Regions from separate parts of the Aminobacter sp. P4_H6_2 genome, predicted to be linked through region 1. Evidence: predicted binding sites of a transcription regulator. Region 1 holds the regulator's gene; each other region holds the start of a gene.
The links. The regulator PhoB, encoded in region 1, activates phosphate uptake and scavenging genes when phosphate is short. The targets are predictions, from matches to a motif close to TGTCATNNANCTGTCAT.
Positions count from the first base shown of each region.

Region 1 (10,649 bases):
GCCGAAGCGTGTGCGGTTGGTGACAAAGGTCATGACGATGCCCACGGCCACCGCGATCAGGACGGGAATGGCAATGCCATGGGCGATGAACAGCCCGCCTTCGGGGATGGTGATGCCGTTGGCCTCGGCGTAGCGACGCACGATGCCGATCGGCCAGGGGTAGGAATTGGCGATCCAGATCGCACCAAGGATGACCCCGCAGGTGACAGCGCCGAGAAATGCCTCGGCCCAGACCGGCCGCAGCGGGAACTTGAAGCGCTTGCGTTGCTGGCGGCCACGCAGCAGCAGGAACACCACGGCCAGGCATGCGACAAGGCCGACGATCCAGCTCCACGTGGCTCCTATGGCGCCTTGCGGACCACCGCCCATGAGCTGGAAGGTCGCATCGAGCGGCGCGATCGTCTGGCCTGACGTGACCCACCAGGCTGCTCCGCGCCAGATCAGCAATCCGCCCAGCGTCACGATGAAGGCGGGAACCTCCATGTAGGCGATGACGAAACCTTGCAGCGCGCCGATCATCAAGCCGAGTGCGATGCCTATGGCGAGCGCCAGTGCCCAGATCCAAGGATTGCCGAGCTCCAGGCCTACGGCCTTGATCAGGAAATGCACCTGGGCGAAGCCCATCACCATGCCGATCAGGCCTTCGGCCGAGCCGACGGACAGGTCGATGTTGCGCATGACGATGACCAGCACCATGCCGGTCGCCATGATCGCCACGGCGGACGCCTGCACCGATAGGTTCCACAGGTTGCGGGCGGTCATGAAGGTGCGGCTATCGAAATCGAACGGGTTGACGCCGAGGCGCAGGCTCGAAATCACCTGCAGTCCGACCCAGATCAGCAGCAGCGCGCCGACCATGCCGAGCATTCGCGTATCGATCTCGGTCGCCTTGAGAAAACGCCCGATTGGGCTGAGCTCGGTCGTTCGCGCTCGGTCAGCCGGCGCGTTGGAAGTCGTATCTGCCATTGTTACCTCCCAACCGGATGGCCGTCTTCGCGGCAGCCGGTGTGCGCATGATAGGAGCAATCCACCATGTCATGAAGCGGGCGCTTTTGAAAAACGCCGCGGACAAGCCGCGGCGTTTCCCGATCGGATCGAACCGGTCTTAGTTGCAGGCAGCAACTGAACCGGCAGCCACACCCTGGCAGACCACGTCCTTGCCAACCCAGCCGGCGTCGATGACGAGGTTGAGGTTGTCCTTGGTGATCGGAACCGGGGTCAGGAAGACAGAGTTCAGCTCCAGGCCGCCCGGCGTCTTGAACTTGGCGACGTTGGCGATCTCTTCCATCTTCTTGCCATCGGCGAGCTGCGAGGCGATTTCAGCCGCGTTCTTGCCGAGTTCGCGCGCGTCCTTCCAGACAGAAACCGTCTGCGTGCCAAGCGCGATGCGGTTCAGCGCGGCATGGTCGCCGTCCTGGCCCGATACCGGCACCGAGCCGGCAAGGCCCTGCGCCTGAAGTGCTGCGATCGCACCGCCTGCAGTGCCATCGTTGGAAGCCACGACCGCGTCGATCTTGTTGTCGTTGGCGGTCAGGAACTGCTCCATGTTCTTCTGAGCGTTGGCGGGCAGCCAGCCGTCAGTATAGGCCTCGCCGACATTCTTGATCTTGCCGGCGTCGACGGCTTCCTTGAGCACTTCCATCTGCCCAGCAAACAGGAAGTCGGCGTTCGGATCAGCACCCGAGCCCTTGATGAAGACATAGTTGCCTTCAGGCTTGGCGGCAAACACGCCCTTGGCCTGCATGCGACCGACTTCCTTGTTGTCGAAGGTCAGGTAGAAGGCGTCCTTGTTTTCGATCAGACGGTCATAGCCGACGACCGGAATGCCTTCCGCAACCGCCTTGTCGACAGCCGGCCCGATAGCCGATGCGTCCTGCGCCAGGATGATCAAGGCGTTGGCGCCCTGCGAGATCAGGCTTTCGACGTCGGTGAGTTGCTTTGCGGGCGACGACTGTGCGTCAGCCGAGATGTACTTGTCACCAGCGGCCTCGATGGCGGCCTTCATCGCAGCTTCGTCGGTCTTCCAGCGTTCTTCCTGGAAGTTCGACCACGACACGCCGATGACCTTGTCCTTTGCCGAAGCCACTGCCGAAAGCGACAGAGTCATGGCAACACCCGCCAGGATGGCGGTGGTAAACTTTTTCATGATTTCCTCCCTGCGCCCAATGGGCGCGCCTACTTCGCGATAGCCCTTGGAGAAGCTCTTTTTTTCGAGCCTCGAAAAAATACTGACTCAACGGCCAGCCGCTGTCAACATGGTTTCGCAAGGCCTCTCTAATTTTTTCGGAGCTCGAAATAAATAAAGACTTTTGGCTTCGGCTCTGTCACAATTAGTTGGCGCTAGGGACTGCCGCATAAGAAGGGCAGCGCTTCGCCGGGAGGAAGACGAGCACATGTCGGTCGGCATACGTCACGACGATCTGAGGCGACGCAACCGCGCCATGGTCATATCAGCGGTTCGTCGCGCCAGCCAGCCTTCGCGCACCGAAATTGCCGCCACGACCGGCCTCAGCCACTCCACAATATCGACGATATCCTCCGACCTCATCGCCGAAGGCATCCTCGCCGAAGCCAAGGGCAATGAACAAGTAGCCATGAAGCGCGGCCGGCCGCAGGTCGCCCTTGCCGTCGACCCAAAGGCAGCGTCAATCGTCGCTGTCGTGCTTTCCCTCAACAGCCTGTCGGCCGCCATCATCGACTATGCCGGCAACACCATCGTCGAAGATAGCCGCCGTCTCGTCACCCAGCGCATGCCGGAGCACGCCCTGATCGACGAATGCGTCACCATGATCCGGGGCCTGATGGATCGCATCGAAACAACCTACGGCCCGGTGCTGCGCATCGCGCTCGCGGTCCAGGGCATCACCGATTCGGGCTCGCGCAAGCTGCTATGGTCGCCGATCACGCCGCATGACGACATTCCCTTCGCCGACCGGCTCGAACAGGAGTTCGGCGTGCCGGTGACGGTCGAAAACGACTGCAACATGATCGCCGAGGCTTTGCGCTGGCGCGACCCGGTCCGCTACCGCGACGACTTCATCGCCATCCTGCTTTCACACGGCATCGGCATGGGACTGGTGCTGAAGGGCGAGCTGTTCACCGGCACGCATTCGTCAGGGGGCGAATTCGGCCACATGATCCACCGCCCCGATGGCGCGCTCTGCCGCTGTGGCCGGCGCGGCTGCGTCGAAGCCTATGCCGGCAACTACGCCATATGGCGCAATGCCCGTTTGGGCGACGAGAATGCCGAGCCGCTCGCCGATCTCTCCGACGAGGACATCACGGCCCTCGCCGACGCCGCCCGCGACCATGACGGCCCCGAGCGCGAAGCGTTCCGCAAGGCCGGTGAGGCCATCGGCTTCGGCCTGGGTTCGATGTTCGCGCTGATCGATCCCGCACCACTCGCCTTTGTCGGCGTGGGTGCCACCGCCTTCGACCTGATGGAGCCGCATGTCCGCGCGGCCATCGCCAAGACGGCAGGTGGGCTGCATTCCAAGGCGATCTCCTTCGACACCGAGCCGAACGAAGTCCCGCTCATCCGCCTGGGCTGCCTAATGCGCGCCCTGCTGTACGTCGATCAGGAGATCTTCGCCGCCGGCACGGCCCCTCGCCTTGCCGGGGCCGATTTCGCCTAACCGTCGAAGGCCATCACCGGGCACTTTTCCTCTTCTTGCTCCAAGTCGAAAGGAAGGACGCGGCGCGCAGCACCAGCACCGATAGCACCGCCGCCACGAACGGCCATTGCAGAGGGTTCGGCGCGGGCGGCGGGCGATGGAAGCTCAGGAAGTGCATGAACAGGAAATAGGCCGTGTGCAGCACAACAAGCCCCCACAGCACCGTCGCGCCGTTCTGCAGGAACTTCCAGACCGAGGAACCGAGCAGCTGGATCGACCGATCGTTCGAGGTGGCCATGAGCGCGAGCGCATAGGTCAGCGCGCCAATGCCGATCACGTTGGCAAGCCCGAAGCCATGCTGGAACATCACATACTCGCCCGTCTGCGGGATGATTTCGAAGCCGAACAGCCGCGCAAAATCCCACTCGACCCAGCCGCTGAGTATGATGGCCGTGTGCACGGCCGCCAAAAGCGTCGCATGGATACCGGTCTCGCGCCGATAGGCCACTATCCGCAGCAAGAGCGGCCATAGACGCGAGCCGGGTCCGATCGACATGGTGATCACCAGCATCGCCAGCGATGCGTCCGCGAATGCGCGGTTCCACCTGTGCATCGGGCTCCACTGGGCGTGCACGAGGGCGAACGCGTAGACCAGCGCCGCCGAAAGGCCGATGACCGCGAAATGGCGCAGCAGCATCCGGCGCCAGGCAAGTGGAACGAGCCGGTCGGCGTGTGCGCGCGCCGCGGGGATACCGGTCACTTCGGATACTCCATTTGCGTGGCGTCTGCATTGTCTGCGCGGCAAGCTCGCATTTCGTGCCATGAAGCGACAGCGAGAAGCACAATTCCCAGCGCCGCAATCAATGGCCGGATCGGGTCGAACCAGGTCATCAGCAATTCGCCCCCGAACAGGAGCATGAGGAGCTTGTTGCACGTCGGGCATGCGATGCCGATGAAGTCCGCGACGCCGCCGGCACCCGCGCGGCGGGCCGAACAGAAGGGGCGCCGCACGGCGACGTACAGCCCCGAAAGCGCCGACAGGACCGCCAGGGCGGGCAGTTCCCAGCTCCCAACGGGGGTCATCCGAATGAAGAGCGGATTGTCCCAGAGCGCCGAAACGGTGCCCAGCGCTGCGAAGCTCAGGATAGCCACGGCCACCCCCTTGAGAACGTCGCGGCCATGCCAGCCGGCAGCGGTTCCGCGCAGACCGGAAAGTGTGTGTTCACCCTGCATCGCTTATTCCTCCAACGGAACCATGACGGTTGGCCGGGCGGCGCTTCGCAAACCGCCCGGCGAGAACCTGCTGCGCGACCGTTACATCAGCCGGCGGCTTGCCGAGCACTGTCGCTGGCGACCTCGTGCGAATGGGGTTGGGTCGGATCGCCCAGCACGAGGATGGGAGACTGGCTCGGCACCCGTTCATACAGGTCTATGATGTCCTGGTTCATGAGGCGAACGCCGCCGCTCGAAACCGCCTTTCCGACGGTCCAGTATTCGGGCGTTCCGTGAACGCGATAAAGCGTGTCGACCTTGCCCTGGAAGACGTAGAGCGCCCGCGATCCCAGCGGATTTGTAAGGCCTGGCGGCATGCCGCCCCTGTCGGCGCTCCACTGGGCGAGATCTGGCTGACGCGCGATCATCTCGTTTGGAGGCGTCCATTTCGGCCATTCCTGCTTCCAACCGATACGGCCCCTTCCCGCCCAGGTAAAACCGGCCCGGCCAAGTCCAACCCCGTAGCGCATGGCCTTCCCGCCTGGCTGGACGAGGTAGAGGTAGAAGTTGTCCGTGTCGACGACGAGCGTTCCGACCGGTTCTTCGGTGGCATAGTCGACCTGCTGCCGATAGAAACGGCTCGGTACCTTGGTCAGGTCGATTGCGGCGATTGGGAACCGCTCGTTCGGAAGCGGGCCGTACATCGCAAGGGCATTGCTGTCGACGACCGGCGGCGCCTTTTTGACCGGTGCGTTTGCGGCCGGCACGGCCGCTTGTTGGGTGCTGACGCAGCCGGACACCGCAAGCGTTCCCAGCGCGGCTACGCCGCTGAGAAAATGCCGGCGGCTCAGTGCCGAGCCGTCTCCGGGCAAGGGCGCGGAGTCCGCGGCGTTCGTTTCGAAAGTGCCCGTAGTCATTTGCAGTCTCCTGGAACCATTTCCTGTACTTCGAGCGACACGCAGTCATGGAAGTTGATGACGCTGTCGTTGTTCATGCGAATGTGGCCGTTCGGCACCGATCCGCCGGCCGGTGACGGCTCATGCGTGCGGGCACGCGTCATGTCGCGGTTGCCGCGAGAAAAGCGCATTGGCGCCGAGCGGGCTGGCGTGCGAGCCGGACGGTGGCAGCCAAAGGCCGAACGGTCGGAAATCAGGCAGCGATCGGAGGCCGAAGGAGCGATGCGATCACCAAGCGACGCGGCATGGGATCTGGAAGCAGCTTCAAAAGCGCTGCGCGGGTCGGTGCGGGAAGCTCGACGCGGGCCTGCCAGGCAGGGCAGTCGCCCAGGCAGTGTGTGCTGGCGAAGCGGTCGTCAGAGGACTCACCGACACAGCGCTCCGGGGATGGCAAACACCCATCGGATCCGGCTGTAACTTCAGCCTGCAAGGTTACGCCCGGCAGCTCGCCAATGTTCATGCCTACGGCCGCTGCCCGATCGAGGGGCAGTCCGTAGAGGATGGTGATCAGCACCAGAACAATTACCGAGACAAAGTTGCGCACGGAGCGCCAACTAGCATGAAAACAGACAATTTTTGGTATCACCGAGATCACGAAAGTGTCATCGTCGGAACTTTAACTGCCATTCTTGAAGAAGTTGTCCATCAAAAGAATGGATGTGACGGAGCTCTTGCAGAACAACACTCCAATCACCAGAAGGTTGTTTACATCAGACCGACGCCAAAGCTTCGCGGCGCAGGCGATCTTCATGATTGAGCGCCACCACGCAGACCGGGCGGTCAGCAGTGCGTAGAGCTCGGCGTCGATGGCGGCACGCTGCCGATTGGCCTGATCTGCTGCTGGCCGCAGCCACTGGTGCGCTCGCCGCTTGCGGCAAGAACGGAACAGCGGCGCTAATCCTCGCGGATGGCGTAGCCGGCGCCGCGGATGGTGCGGATCACGTCGGGCATGCGGCCGGTATTGACTGCCTTACGCAAGCGCCCGACATGGACGTCGACGGTACGTTCGTCGATGTAGATCGTCTCGCCCCAGACATTGTCGAGCAACTGGCTGCGCGAAAACACCCGGCCGGGATGCCGCATCATGAACTCCAGCAGCCGGAATTCGGTTGGCCCGAGCTTGATCTCGCTCTTCTTGCGGTAGACCCGGTGCGACTCGCGGTCGAGCATGATGTCGCCGACCTTGAGGATCGAAGACAGCACTTCGGGCTTGGCCCGGCGCAGCAACGCCTTGACCCGTGCCATGAACTCGGGCGTCGAGAACGGCTTGACCAGATAGTCGTCGGCACCAGTCGACAGCCCGCGCACGCGGTCGCTCTCTTCGCCACGCGCCGTCAGCATGATGATCGGCAGCCGTTCGGTGTCGGGCCGCATCCGAAGCCTGCGGCACAGCTCGATGCCGGAGAGTGCCGGCACCATCCAGTCGAGCACCAAAAGGTCGGGCACGTTTTCCTGAAGCCGTATTTCGGCCTCGTCGCCACGCGTGACGACCTCGACCTGGTAGCCTTCGGACTCGAGGTTGTAGCGAAGCAGCACGCCCAGCGGCTCTTCGTCCTCGACGACCATGATCTTGGGGGCGATCATCGGCAGTCCTTCATGTTGGAGTTCAGGTGGCCGAAACCGGCGATGTGGTTTCTTCAACCTTCGGCCGGTGGAGCGGCAGCTGCGTGCCGGTCACCACGAAATACGCGTTCTCGGCGATATTGGTGACATGGTCGCCAATGCGCTCCAGGTTCTTGGCGCAGAACAGCAGATGCGTGCAGGCAGTGATGTTGCGCGGATCTTCCATCATGTAGGTCAGGAGCTCGCGGAACACCGCGTTGTACTGGATGTCGATCTTCTGGTCGTCGGCGCGCAGGTTCTTCAGGCCCTCGGCCTGGCGCGCGACATAGAGATCAACGACGCCCCGCACCTGGTCGAGCACCAGCTGTGCCATGGCATCGATCGAATGCGAAAGATTGCGTGGCGTCGGCGACTGGCCGACAGCGCCGACACGCTTGGCGATGTTCTTGGCGAGGTCGCCGATGCGTTCGAGATCCCCCGCCATACGGATGGCGCCAACCACGGCACGCAGGTCCTGTGCCATCGGCTGGCGCTTGGCGATCAGCGTGATGGCGCTGTTGTCGAGTTCGCGCTGCTTGGCGTCCATGATCGTGTCGTCGGCGACAACGCTTTGCGCCAGCGCCTGGTCGGACGACAACAGCGCGCGGATGGCACCGGCAACCATCGAGCCGCCGAGATCGCCCATGTCACGGATGAGCTGGTCGACATGCTGGAGTTCTTCGTCGAAGGACCGGACTGTATGTTCGCCCATGATTTATTCCTCGTCTCGTATACGGCGGCGAAAACGTCCACTCAGCCGAAGCGGCCGGTGATGTAGTCCTGCGTCCGCTTGTCGTCGGGGTTGGTGAACATCTTGTCGGTAGCGCCTTCCTCGACGAGATAGCCGAGGTGGAACATCGCGGTGCGCTGCGACACGCGTGCCGCCTGCTGCATCGAGTGCGTCACGATCACGATCGTGTAGTTCTCGCGCAGCTCGTCGATCAGCTCCTCCACCTTCGCGGTAGCGATCGGATCGAGTGCCGAGCACGGCTCGTCCATCAGGATCACTTCGGGCGACACCGCAATGGCGCGCGCGATGCACAAGCGCTGCTGCTGGCCGCCCGACAGGCCGGTGCCCGGCTCGTTGAGACGGTCCTTGGCCTCGTTCCACAGAGCCGCCTTCTGCAGGCTCTTCTCGACGATCACGTCGAGCTCGGCCTTGTTCTTGGCCAGGCCATGGATGCGCGGGCCGTAAGCGACGTTTTCGTAGATCGACTTGGGGAACGGGTTCGGCTTCTGGAACACCATGCCGACACGCGCGCGCAGTTCGACCACGTCGATCTTGGGATCGTAGATATCCTCGTTGTCGAGCGTGATCTTGCCGCCGACACGCGCTGCGTCGATCGTGTCGTTCATGCGGTTGAGGCAACGCAGGAAGGTCGACTTGCCACAGCCCGAAGGGCCGATCAGCGCCGTCACCTGGTTCTGGCGGACGTCGAGATTGACCCCGAACAGCGCCTGCTTGTCGCCATAGTGCACAGTGACCTGGTCGCCGCGCATCTTGATGATTTCGTTGGGTCTGTTCATCTCGGCATTTACCGCGTCTTCGAGTTTTTTCTCGGTCATGATGTTCATAGCAGGATACTCCTTGTCCATGCCCTACCAGCGGCGCTCGAAGCGGCGGCGCAGGACGATAGCGACGATGTTCATGGCCATGAGGAAGATCAGAAGGATGATGATGGCGCCCGACATGCGCTCGACAAAGGCGCGTTCGGCCTCGTTCGCCCACATGTAAATCTGCACCGGCAAGGCCGTCGCCGGATCGAATGGCGTCGTGGGATAGTCGGCGACGAAGGCGACCATGCCAATCAGCAGAAGCGGCGCCGTCTCGCCGAGCGCGCGGGCCAGCCCAATGATCGTGCCGGTCAGGATGCCGGGGGCTGCCAGCGGCAGGATGTGATGGAACACCATCTGCATCTTCGAAGCACCAAGGCCAAGGGCCGCCGAACGGATCGACGGCGGCACGGCGGCGAGTGCCGCACGCGTCGCGATGATGATCGTCGGCAGCGTCATCAGCGTCAGCACCAGGCCGCCGACGAAGGATGCCGATCGTGGCAGGCCAAGGAAATTGATGAACACCGCAAGACCGAGCAGCCCGAAGACGATCGACGGCACGGCGGCGAGGTTGTTGATGTTGACCTCGATGATGTCGGTGAAGCGGCTCTTCTTGGCGAACTCCTCAAGGTAGATCGAGGCGGCAACACCGATCGGCAGCGCCAGCAGCAGCACAATCCCCATCATGTAGACCGAGCCGATGAGGGCGACGCCGACGCCTGACGTTTCCGGCCGGCTCGACGCGCCATAGCTGAACAGCCCGGTGTTGAAGTGCTCGGCCATCACGCCTTCGGCCTTGAGCTTGTTCATCCACTCGACCTGCTGGTCCGACACCTTGCGGCGGCTTTCCGGCACGTCGAGATCGATCTGGCCCTTGAAGGCCGAGTCGAGATTGGCGGCGGCAAGAATATCGACATTGCGCGTGGTGCCGATGACCGACGGGTCCGCCGCAACAATGGCCCTGAGCTGGACACGCGAGCTGTCGGACAAGAAGCCCTTGAGCTTGCGCACCTCGGCCTTGTCGTTCGGGTCGATGCCGAGCTTTTCGATCAGCGCTGCCTCGGCGAGTTTGGGATAGTTCGCCATGATCAGCACGTTCGGATCGGTCGCCCGCTTGTTGCTCGGGTCGATGATCTTTTCGTCGAAATGGATCGGCAGCGTCACCGTTGTCTGCCAGAAGGCGGTGTAGCCCTTGGAGACGATCGAGGTCAGCATGACCCCAAGGAACGCCAGGCCGACAGCAATGGCCAGCACGCCATAGAGGCGGAACCGGCGCTCGGCGGCGTAGCGTTTCTTGATGCCGATGTCGCGGCGCGGACGGGGTGCTGACGTGGCCAGCGTGTCGAGCGAAATATCGGTCATTCGTACTGCTCCCGGTACTTCCGGACGATGTAAAGCGCAACGATGTTCATCACCAGGGTCAGTGCGAACAGCGTGATGCCGAGCGCGAAGGCCACAAGCGTCTGCGGCGTATTGAACTCAAGGTCGCCGGTCAGCTGGTTGACGATCTTGACGGTGATGGTGGTCATCGCCTCGAACGGATTGAGCGTCAGGTTGGCGGCAACGCCAGCCGCCAGCACCACGATCATCGTTTCGCCAATAGCGCGCGACGCCGTGAGCAGGATGGCACCGACGATGCCGGGCAAGGCGGCGGGGAGAATGACGCGCTTGATGGTTTCGGAGCGCGTGGCGCCAAGCCCGAGCGAACCGT
Region 1 is NZ_JBFUKO010000079.1:1,307-11,955, forward strand. It holds gene AC1DUU_RS09025 (sugar ABC transporter permease) at 1-966, opposite strand, end outside; gene xylF (D-xylose ABC transporter substrate-binding protein) at 1,106-2,146, opposite strand; gene AC1DUU_RS09035 (ROK family protein) at 2,394-3,635, shown strand; gene AC1DUU_RS09040 (ferric reductase-like transmembrane domain-containing protein) at 3,649-4,374, opposite strand; gene AC1DUU_RS09045 (hypothetical protein) at 4,371-4,847, opposite strand; gene AC1DUU_RS09050 (L,D-transpeptidase) at 4,934-5,743, opposite strand; gene AC1DUU_RS09055 (hypothetical protein) at 5,740-5,913, opposite strand; gene AC1DUU_RS09060 (hypothetical protein) at 6,342-6,539, shown strand; gene phoB (phosphate regulon transcriptional regulator PhoB) at 6,677-7,366, opposite strand; gene phoU (phosphate signaling complex protein PhoU) at 7,389-8,096, opposite strand; gene pstB (phosphate ABC transporter ATP-binding protein PstB) at 8,138-8,959, opposite strand; gene pstA (phosphate ABC transporter permease PstA) at 8,984-10,300, opposite strand; gene pstC (phosphate ABC transporter permease subunit PstC) at 10,297-10,649, opposite strand, start outside.

Region 2 (4,602 bases), on a different contig from region 1:
GAGACAGCACCGCTCGCGCTCGCAGAGACCAAGCCCGATCCGTCTGAAACCGCTGCCGTCGATGCGATGGAAGCCGAGGTCAAGCCCGCCAGCGAACCGAGCCAGGGCGGCCGCGAGGTCAAGATCAAGCGCTCGGTGAACATGCGCGCCACACCGCAAAAAGGTGGTCAGGTTTTGGGCGTCATCCCCGCCAAAACCTCTGTCGAACTGGTTTCGTGCACTCAATGGTGTGAAATCGTTTTCAACGGCAAGCGCGGCTACGTCTTCAAGAGCTACGTCCAGTAGCGACTGACGCGGCGGCCGGAATACGGCGACCGCTAAAATTCGATCAATCCGCCCAAATCTTCCCTAAGCTCTCAGTGCTAGGTTTCCGCCATGATGACGGAGTCCGGCACAGCGGAAGCAAATACGACGCAAGGCGTGGCCATGGCCGACGCCGACACGCTGTCGCGTCGCCGCATCATCACATCGCCGCAGCTCGAACCGCATTTGCCGAAGGAGCCGCCGCGCGGCCTGTACTTCGCCACCCTGATTGCCATCATGGTGCTTGCCGGTCTCGCCCACCTGACCGGGGCGCCCGCCTTCATCAGCATCGGCCTGTTTGCCGCCGCCTTCACCGGAATGGTGCTGCTGTCGCGCAGCCTCGGCGAGCGCGAGCGCGCCGCCGAAGCGATCACCGAAAGCGCTTCACGCAGTCGCGCCGAGATCGAGACTCTGGCCGACCGGATGTGGGAGCTGCAGGAAAGCGAAGAGCGCTTCCGCGGCCTCATCGACGCACTTGGCGACCTTGTCGTGCACCGCGATCGCGACGGCCGCATCGTCTATGCCAACAAGGTATTTGCCGGACTCATCGGCCAGGACCAGCGTGACCTCGCCGGCCGCACCTTGCAGGAACTCGGCGTCGATGTCGGCATCGTTCCAGACGCAGCCTTCGCCGATGGCGAATGCCTGAGCTCCACCGATGTCGGAATCCGTTCGAACGGCGTGGTGCGCTGGTTTTCCTGGACCGAGCTTTCGGTACGTGACAAGACCAGCGACGCCGTGTCGCATCGGGCGATCGCCCGCGACATCACCGCCCGCAAGCGCGCCGAAACCGCGCTCATCGGCGCACGCGAGCGCGCCGAATATGCGAGCCAGGCAAAATCGCGTTTCCTGGCCACTGTAAGCCACGAAATCCGCACGCCGATGAACGGCATCATGGGCATGGCAAAGCTCTTGCACGACACCGAGCTGTCGCCCGAGCAACGCACCTATGTCGGTGCGATCTCGACGTCGGCGAGCGCACTTTTGGCGCTGATCGAGGACCTGCTCGACTATTCGAAAATCGAGGCAGGACGCTTCGATCCCGAACCGCAGCCGATGTCGCCGCGCGAGATCGCTGACAATGTGGTCGAGCTTCTGGCCTCGCGCGCATTCGGCAAGGGCATCGGCCTAGGCTGCCATGTCGCGCTCAACGTGCCCCAAATGATATCCGCCGATCCGGGCCGCGTGCGCCAGGTGCTGCTCAACCTGATTGGAAACGCCATAAAATTCACCGATGCCGGTGGCATCATGCTTAGCGTCGAGCGCATCCGCGACGAGCATCCCGACAAGATCCGCTTCACCGTAGCCGATACCGGATCGGGCCTGCGCGCCGAGGACATGGAGCGCATCTTCGAAGAATTCGAACAAGRCGATGGCACATCGACCCGCTCGCATGGTGGTGCTGGCCTCGGGCTTGCCATCTCCAAGCGCCTCGTGACCTCGATGGGCGGCACGATATCGGCCAAGAGCATTTCGGGCGAAGGTTCGGAGTTCTCCTTCGATCTGCCCGCCTTCGGCGCCACCGAAGACGCACAAGCCAGCGTCGATATGCTTGCCGGCCGCCATGTGGTGATCCTGTCCAGGAACACCACGGAAGCCGAAGCGATCGCCGAGACCGTCCGCGCCCATGGCGGCAGCGCCGACATCGCTGTCACGCCCGAGCAGGCGCAAGGTTATGCCGCCGGCTGCAACGCCCTCCTCATCGATGCGGCAATGGAAGAAAATGACGGCCGCATGCTCCGGAACTTGCGCGAGAATGGTTTTGCCGCAAGCGAAGCGGTGACGCTGATCGCCCCGAACGACCGGGGCCTTCTGGGCGAATTGCGCGCCAGTGGCTACGCGACCTTCCTCGCCCGGCCGGTGCGCGGCGAGACCTTGCTGCGGGTGTTGCTGGCGAATCAGGGCGTCGTTGCGGGGCAAGCGCAGCCCTTAAACAACCGCACCGTCGCCAAGCCTGCGGCTAATTCACACCTGCTTGGCCTGTCGGTGCTGATCGCCGAGGACAACGACATCAATGCCATGCTCGCCCGCGCGGTGCTGCTCAAGGCAGGACACCGGGTCGATGTCGTCAACAACGGCAAGGCCGCCGTCGAGGCGGTGACGGGAGGAGCGCGCAAACGCCGCTACGACGTCGTGCTGATGGACCTGCATATGCCCGTAATGGACGGATTGGACGCGATTTCGGCCATTCGCAGGCACGAAGAGCAACATGGGCTTTCCGCCCTGCCGATCATGGTCTTGTCGGCCGACAGCCAGGAAAAGACCCGCCATGCGGTGCTCGCCCATGGTGCCAGCGGCTTTATCACCAAGCCGTTGGACCCGGACGTTCTGATAAATCTTGTCGAACAGCGCGCCGCTGCCTGACCAGTTCTGTCGATTTCCCTAGCCGGCTAGGCGCCGTTGCTTGCCCTCGCAGTCTTGCCCGCGCGGGTCGATCACGATACTGTCACAATCCTGTAGCACCGACACCGTATCCCCGCGCCAGGAGGGATGGCTCGAAGGAGAATCACCCGTGCATACAGCCTTGCCGGACAGTGACACTCAGAAAGCCAACGGCGCCAAGGTGACAGTGCCTTCCAAACCTTTACTCCCAGGAACGCCGCTCGGACGGATCGGTACATTGGAAGTTCGCCTCGCCCGAGACGAATCCGAGATCGCTGCCGCGCAGGAAGTTCGCTACCGCGTGTTCTTCGACGAACTCGGCGCCCGCAAGCAGGCGGCGCACTCGATCGAACGTCGCGACTCCGACCGCTTTGACGACGTTTGTGACCACCTGCTGGTCTTCGACACCTCGATCAACGGCCCCGAGCATCGCCGCATCGTCGGCACCTACCGGCTGCTGCGCCAGGAGCGCGCGACCGAGGCCGGCGGGTTTTATTCCGACGACGAATTCGAGCTGAACAAGCTCATCGCACGCCATCCCGGCCAGCGCTTTCTTGAGCTCGGCCGCTCCTGCGTGCTACCCGAATACCGCTCCAAGCGAACCATCGAAGCGCTGTGGCAAGGCATCTGGGCCTATCTCAACCGCTACGACATCGACGTCATGACCGGCTGCGCCTCGTTCCACGGCACGGTGCCGGCGGCACATGCCGAGGCGCTAACCTATCTTGCCCATCATTGCCGCACCAGCGCCGACTGGGATGTCCGCGCTGTCGCGTCGCGCTACTGCGCCATGGATCTGATGCCGATCGAAGCGATCAACGCCAAGGCGGCGATCGCCGCCATGCCGCCTCTGGTCAAGGGCTATCTGCGCGTCGGCGCCAAGATCGGCGACGGCTGCGTCATCGACCACGACTTCGGCACGACCGACGTCTTCATCGTCATGCCGGTCAAGGAAATCGGCGCCCGCTACATCAATTATTACGGCGGGGAAGCGCAGCGCTTCGCCGCTTAGAGAAGTGGCCGACGATCTCTCCAGCGCCTTCGACAAGCTATACGCAGCAGCCGAAGGCCTGCCCGAGGTCGTCGAAGGCACCTCCTACGGCACCCCGTCGCTTCAGCTCCGCAAGAAACTCCTCTGCCGCGTCAAGGATGCCGACACGGTCGTTGTCATGTGCCCGCTTGAAGAAAAAGAGATGCTGATGGAGGCCGATCCGCAGCTCTATTTCGAGACGGCCCATTACAAGGGCTGGCCGGCCATGCTGGTGCGCATTCACGAGATTCCGCTCGACCAGCTCCGGACCCGGCTCGAACGCGCTTGGCTAATGCGGGCACCGAAAAGCCTGGCGAAGGCGTGGGAAAGCAGGGCCTAGACGCCTCTGTTCGGCATGAATTTCGGTACGCAGCAGCCATTCGCACCCGACTCAGGGCATGAGAGGTGCTGTGCAGACCAAAGGAGGCAAATGTGATTGCGAAAGACGAACTCTTCGAGCGCCTCTGGAATGGTGAAGCTGCGATGGACGAGTGGAGTGCGGCTGTGTCGGGCGGTTCCGCGAGGCAGATCGCGGACAATGCGATCGCCATCCACACCGGCTACCTCTTTGGAAACACAACCGCATGTCGCACCGCCGATGGCTTGGTGCTGGTCGATAGCGGCAGTCGCGAAACCGCCAGCCAGACGCTCGCCATATTGCGCAAATGGGACGATGCCCCGGTTCATACCGTCATCTACACGCATGGGCATATCGACCACACCTGGGGCGCGCGGCTCCTGGACCAGGAGGCAGATGCGAAAGGGACATCGCGCCCACGCATCATCGCGCACCGCAATGTGCTGGAGCGCTTCAAGCGCTACGATGCGACTCATGACCTGAACAGCATTGTGATGGGCCGCCAATTCAACCAGCCGGGCTACACATT
Region 2 is NZ_JBFUKO010000035.1:15,940-20,541, reverse strand. It holds partial or broken gene AC1DUU_RS05145 (SH3 domain-containing protein) at 1-285, shown strand, start outside; gene AC1DUU_RS05140 (PAS domain-containing hybrid sensor histidine kinase/response regulator) at 376-2,667, shown strand; gene olsB (l-ornithine N(alpha)-acyltransferase) at 2,867-3,697, shown strand; gene AC1DUU_RS05130 (MmcQ/YjbR family DNA-binding protein) at 3,702-4,055, shown strand; gene AC1DUU_RS05125 (alkyl sulfatase dimerization domain-containing protein) at 4,148-4,602, shown strand, end outside.
Region 2: a site for PhoB is predicted at 2,748-2,764, ahead of olsB (l-ornithine N(alpha)-acyltransferase). Genes of this name have one in related genera too.

Region 3 (5,219 bases), on a different contig from region 1:
TCTCATTGGCACTGACGAGTCGGTCGATGACCCAGGCACCGGCGGTGTCCATCTTCTCTATGCCGGAAAGGTCGAGTGCCAGCGTCGCAAAGCCCTTGCGCGCCTCGATCTTGCGCATTTCGGCGTCGACGAAAGCAACCGTGCGGGTGGTCCAGATGCCGGTGAACACGCAGGCAAGCACGCCTTCGCGTTCCGCCACAGCAACTTGCGGTCGGTGATCTCGGCCGTCGGCTGCCCCGCCGCTTGCTTCCCGTTTGCCGATGGTGAACATGGCACACTACTTAACGCGTCGGCTGCGGCATGTCGATTTTCGCAACCACGCCAAGCAGTTGAACGGAGCAGATTTTCATGTCGCGTGTCCTTTCGGTCGTAGATGAGCGCTTTCCCATCGCCGGAACGTTCACCATCTCGCGTGGTTCCAAGACCGAAGCCGAAGTCCTCACCTGCACGATAGCCGAATCAGACTTAATCGGGCGTGGCGAATGTGTGCCCTACAAGCGCTATGGCGAGACCTTGGAGAGCGTGCGGGAGCAGATCGAAAAGGCGCGCCGCGAGATCGAGAACGGCGCCTCCCGCGCCGATCTGCTGACGCTGATGTCGGCGGGTGCTGCCCGCAACGCCGTCGACTGCGCGCTGTGGGACCTGGAGGCGAAGACAAGCGGCCTGTCAGTCGTATCGCGGCTCGGGCTTGCCTCGCCTCGTGCACTTGAGACCGCCTACACGCTATCGCTCGGCGAGCCGGAGGCGATGGCGGCACAAGCACGCGCCAACGCGTCGCGGCCGCTGCTCAAGGTCAAGATCGGTGGCGACAACGACATCGCCCGCATCCGCGCCGTCACCGAAGCGGCCCCCAACAGCCGCATCATCCTTGACGCCAATGAAGGCTGGACTGATGCCAATATCGTCGCGAACCTTGCCGCGGCAGCCGAACTCGGCATCGCACTCATCGAACAGCCGCTGCCAGCCGGCGCTGACCAGATCCTTGGCCGCATTGCGCGTCCGATTCCGATCTGCGCTGACGAGAGCGTTCACATCGCGGCCGATCTTGGCAAGCTCAAGGGCCTCTACGATGCGGTCAACATCAAGCTCGACAAATCGGGCGGGCTGACGGCCGCGCTTGAACTGCGCGATCAAGCGCGCGCCCTTGGCTTCAAGGTGATGGTCGGCTGCATGGTCGGCACGTCGCTCGCCATGGCGCCTGCTGTGCTGCTTGCCCAGGACGCCGAATTCGTCGACCTCGACGGCCCGCTGCTTCTGGCGCGCGACCGCTCGCCGCGGCTTATCTACGAGGGCTCAACGGTGTCGCCGCCCCTGCCCGAGCTTTGGGGCTGAGCGGGACGCCAGAACCACAAGCACGATCGCGCACGCAGCAACGACGGCCATGAAATAAAACCCGTCGACGCCGAACCGCTGGTAGAGCGGGCCTGAAAGCAGCGTCACGATCGCCATCGACATGCCATTGGCGAAATAGGCGACGCCTTGGGCCGCTCCGGTACGCTCTTCAGGCACCGACTCGGCAATCAGCTTCTGCACACCGATCAGCACCAGAGCTGTCGATACCGAATGCAGGCTCTGCACGGCGAAGAAGCCAGGGACACCTAGCCCGAGCGGCCAGATCAACGGATAGGCGACCCAGCGCACGATCGCGCCGATGCCGGCCAAAATCAGTACCGAGGCTGTGGATTTGGAGCCGAACAGGCGCGTGAAGAACATGAACATCACGATCTCGGTGACCACGCCCCAGCTCCAGAGCAGGCCGACGACGGTTTCGTTGATGCCGAGCGATTTCCAGTAGATCGACACGAAGCCGTAGAGAAAGCCGTGGCTGCCGATGATGACGCCGGTGCCGCCGGCCATTAGCAGGAAGTAACGGTTGAACAGCTTGGGCGCGGCCTGCTGCATGTCGGTCGCCGACAGCGGCGAGGCAAGTCTCGGCCGGCCGAGGCGCGGCGTGATGAACGACATCAGGAAGCAGCCGAGCAGGCCGATGGAGATAATTGCCGGCACGGCATCGGCCCCTGTCAGCGACAGGACAAAACCCGCGCCAAGACTGCCGGCCAGAAAGGCGATCGAGCCCCAGATGCGCATCGCGGCATAATCCGAACCGAAGCGGCGAACACCCGAGAGCGCCAGCGAATCGGCGATCGGCGAATGCGGCGTCCACACCACCGAAAGTGCGAGCGAAACCGCGAGCACGACGAGATAGGTCGGCTCCAGGAAGTAGCCGAGTGACAGCAGCAAAGCCGACGCCGCGAGGAAGATGAAGACGTTGGCGCGATCCTTGGCGCGATCAGCCATAGCAGCGATCAGCGGCGTGGTGATGACGCGCAGGAACATAGGCGCCGACAAAACGATGGCGATCTGCTCGGGGTCGAACCCTTTGGCTTCGAGCCACAGCGGGAAATATGGCAGGTGCACGCCCATCGGCACGAAAAGTGCCGCGAAAAGCAGTGAGATACGCAGTTCGAAGCGCTGCGGCTTGATCTGCTGTTCTGGCGTGAGTGGGGGAAGCTTCATGGCAGATATGCGGGTCCGGGCGCGACCCGAACCAAACAAGCCTCACCGATTTGCCTGACCCATTACCATGGGTGCCAGCCGCACGAAAGCCGCCGGGTCTGTCGAACAGAGCAAAGGTTGGACCACGCGCCTGATGCTGTGTCTGCCATGCGCCATCACCCCGACCACCGGACGTTCGTCTGCGCCGAGACGTTGCGCCCGCTTATGCACAGGCTGCGCTCCGCCAAGCGAATCGATTTCAGCGTGACCTGGGCCCTCTCGGCGGTGGCGCGAGACGTAATTGGAAACACACATGGCCAGTGTCCGCTCAGGCGGCCTTGTCGACCCGCTGGTCGACGACCATGGGAACGAAGGGTTCGTTGACGAGCTTGCCGGCCAGGACATGCGGCCAGCGCAGGATGACGAAGGTGCCGTCGAAGTTTTCGGCCACCGCCGTGCAGTTTTCGACCCAGTCGCCGGTGTTGATGTAGTCGATGCCGCCAAATTTTTCGATCACTGGGTGGTGAATGTGGCCGCAGATGACGCCGTCGACCTCCGAACGCCGCGCCTCGTCAGTCAGCACATCCTGGAAGGCGCCGATGAAGTTGACCGCCTTCTTGACCTTGACCTTGGCCCAGGCCGAGAACGACCAGTAGGGCATGCCAAAGGTGCGGCGGAAGCGTGCCACCAGGCGGTTGAGCGCCATGGCCGCGTCGTAGGCAAAGTCGCCGAGATAAGCGAGCCAGCGCGCGTTCTGCACCACGGCATCGAACTGATCGCCATGGATGACCAGGAAGCGCTTTCCGTCGGCGGCCTCATGGATGGCGCGGTCGGCAACGACGATGCCACCGAAATGCACGCCCTGGAACATGCGGGCGAACTCGTCGTGATTGCCGGCGATATAGGTGATCGCAGTGCCCTTGCGGGCCTGGCGCAGCAGTTTCTGCACGACATCGTTGTGCGCCTGCGGCCAATGCCATGCGCGGCGCAGACGCCAGCCGTCAACGATGTCGCCGACGAGATAGATGCTTTCGGCTTCGTGATGGCGCAGGAAGTCGATCAGATACTCGGCCTTCGCCGCCTTCGAACCGAGATGGACGTCGGAGATGAAAAGCGCTCGGAATCTGCGTGTGCTGGTGCCGGACATGGCATTTGACCCGTTGCTGTCGCGCTGGCTATGCCCAGATTCATGCAACAGGCGTATGACGGTTGCGGCAGCCGCCCCTTGGACATAGGGTGCGCCATCACCGACAGGAGACAGACATCATGGATCTCGGAATCCGGGGCAAGAAGGCCATCGTGTGCGCGTCGAGCCGTGGGCTCGGCAAGGGATGCGCGATCGCACTCGCCGAAGCGGGCTGCGAGCTCTTCGTCAATGGCCGCGACGCCGCAGCGCTCAGCCGCACGGCGACGGAGATCCGCCAGCGATTCGGCGTGAAGGTGACGGAAATCGTCGGCGACGTGTCCGATCCCGAGGTGCAGAAGGCGCTGTTCACCGCCTGCCCGTCTCCCGACATCCTGGTCAACAACAATGGCGGGCCGCCCTACCGCGATTTCCGCCAACTCGACCGCGCCAAGATCCTCGAAGGCGTGACCAACAACATGGTCACCCCGATCGAGCTGGTCAAAGCGGTGATCGACGGCATGGCCGAGCGCGGCTTCGGGCGCATCGTCAACATCACATCGCTGTCGGTCTACACGCCAATCCCCGGCCTCGACCTGTCGTCGGGGGCGCGCGCCGGTCTCACCGCCTTCCTGGCGGGTGTGGCGCGAACTGTCGCCGACCGCAACGTGACGATCAACAACATGCTGCCGGGCAAGCTCGACACCGACCGCCTGCGCGGACCGCATGAGCCGGGCAGCATCGAAGACCCGGCGCAAGGGGCGGCGAGACGCGCTAGATTGAGCGCTGAAATTCCGGCTGGCCGGCTTGGCACGCCGGAGGAATTCGGCCAGATCTGCGCCTTCCTGTGCTCGGTTCATGCCGGATACATGACCGGCCAGAACATTCCGGTCGACGGCGGGCTCTATGTCAGCTCGTTCTGAGCACCACCAAAGCTGAAACGACATCTCAGCAAATTACGTCAAGCGGTTGGAATGATTGCCATTCCAACAATTGAAAGTGATTCAACTGCCATCTAGCCGTTGACACCTCGAAAAATGCCAGGGTCGTGCTAATAACGGCCTTTGAAGCGGAATCTGTAAGGAGCGAAAAATGGCCGGGGACGACAAGAAGAAGGAAGCGCTCTCCGATCTCGATCAGGCCGCGCTCTTTTTCCACAAGTACCCGGTTCCCGGTAAGCTCGAAATCCAGGCGACCAAGCCGCTCGGCAACCAGCGCGACCTGGCGCTTGCCTATTCGCCCGGCGTCGCCGCGCCCTGCCTCGCCATCAAGGACGATCCCGAAACCGCCGCCGACTATACCGGCCGTGCCAATCTCGTTGCTGTGATCTCCAACGGCACCGCCGTGCTCGGTCTCGGCAATATCGGCCCGCTGGCATCCAAGCCGGTGATGGAAGGCAAGGCCGTCCTGTTCAAGAAGTTCGCCGGCATCGACGTCTTCGACATCGAGATCGACGCGCCCGAGATCGACCAGATGGTCAACACCATCTCGGCACTGGAGCCGACCTTCGGCGGCATCAACCTCGAAGACATCAAGGCGCCTGAGTGCTTCGACGTCGAAGAGCAGCTCAAGGCCAAGATGAGCATCCCGGTCTTCCATG
Region 3 is NZ_JBFUKO010000304.1:236-5,454, forward strand. It holds partial or broken gene AC1DUU_RS19845 (STAS domain-containing protein) at 1-271, opposite strand, end outside; gene dgcA (N-acetyl-D-Glu racemase DgcA) at 349-1,332, shown strand; gene AC1DUU_RS19855 (MFS transporter) at 1,294-2,517, opposite strand; gene AC1DUU_RS19860 (UDP-2,3-diacylglucosamine diphosphatase) at 2,825-3,643, opposite strand; gene AC1DUU_RS19865 (SDR family oxidoreductase) at 3,763-4,542, shown strand; partial or broken gene AC1DUU_RS19870 (phosphate acyltransferase) at 4,712-5,219, shown strand, end outside.
Region 3: a site for PhoB is predicted at 3,688-3,704, ahead of AC1DUU_RS19860 (UDP-2,3-diacylglucosamine diphosphatase). Genes of this name have one in related genera too.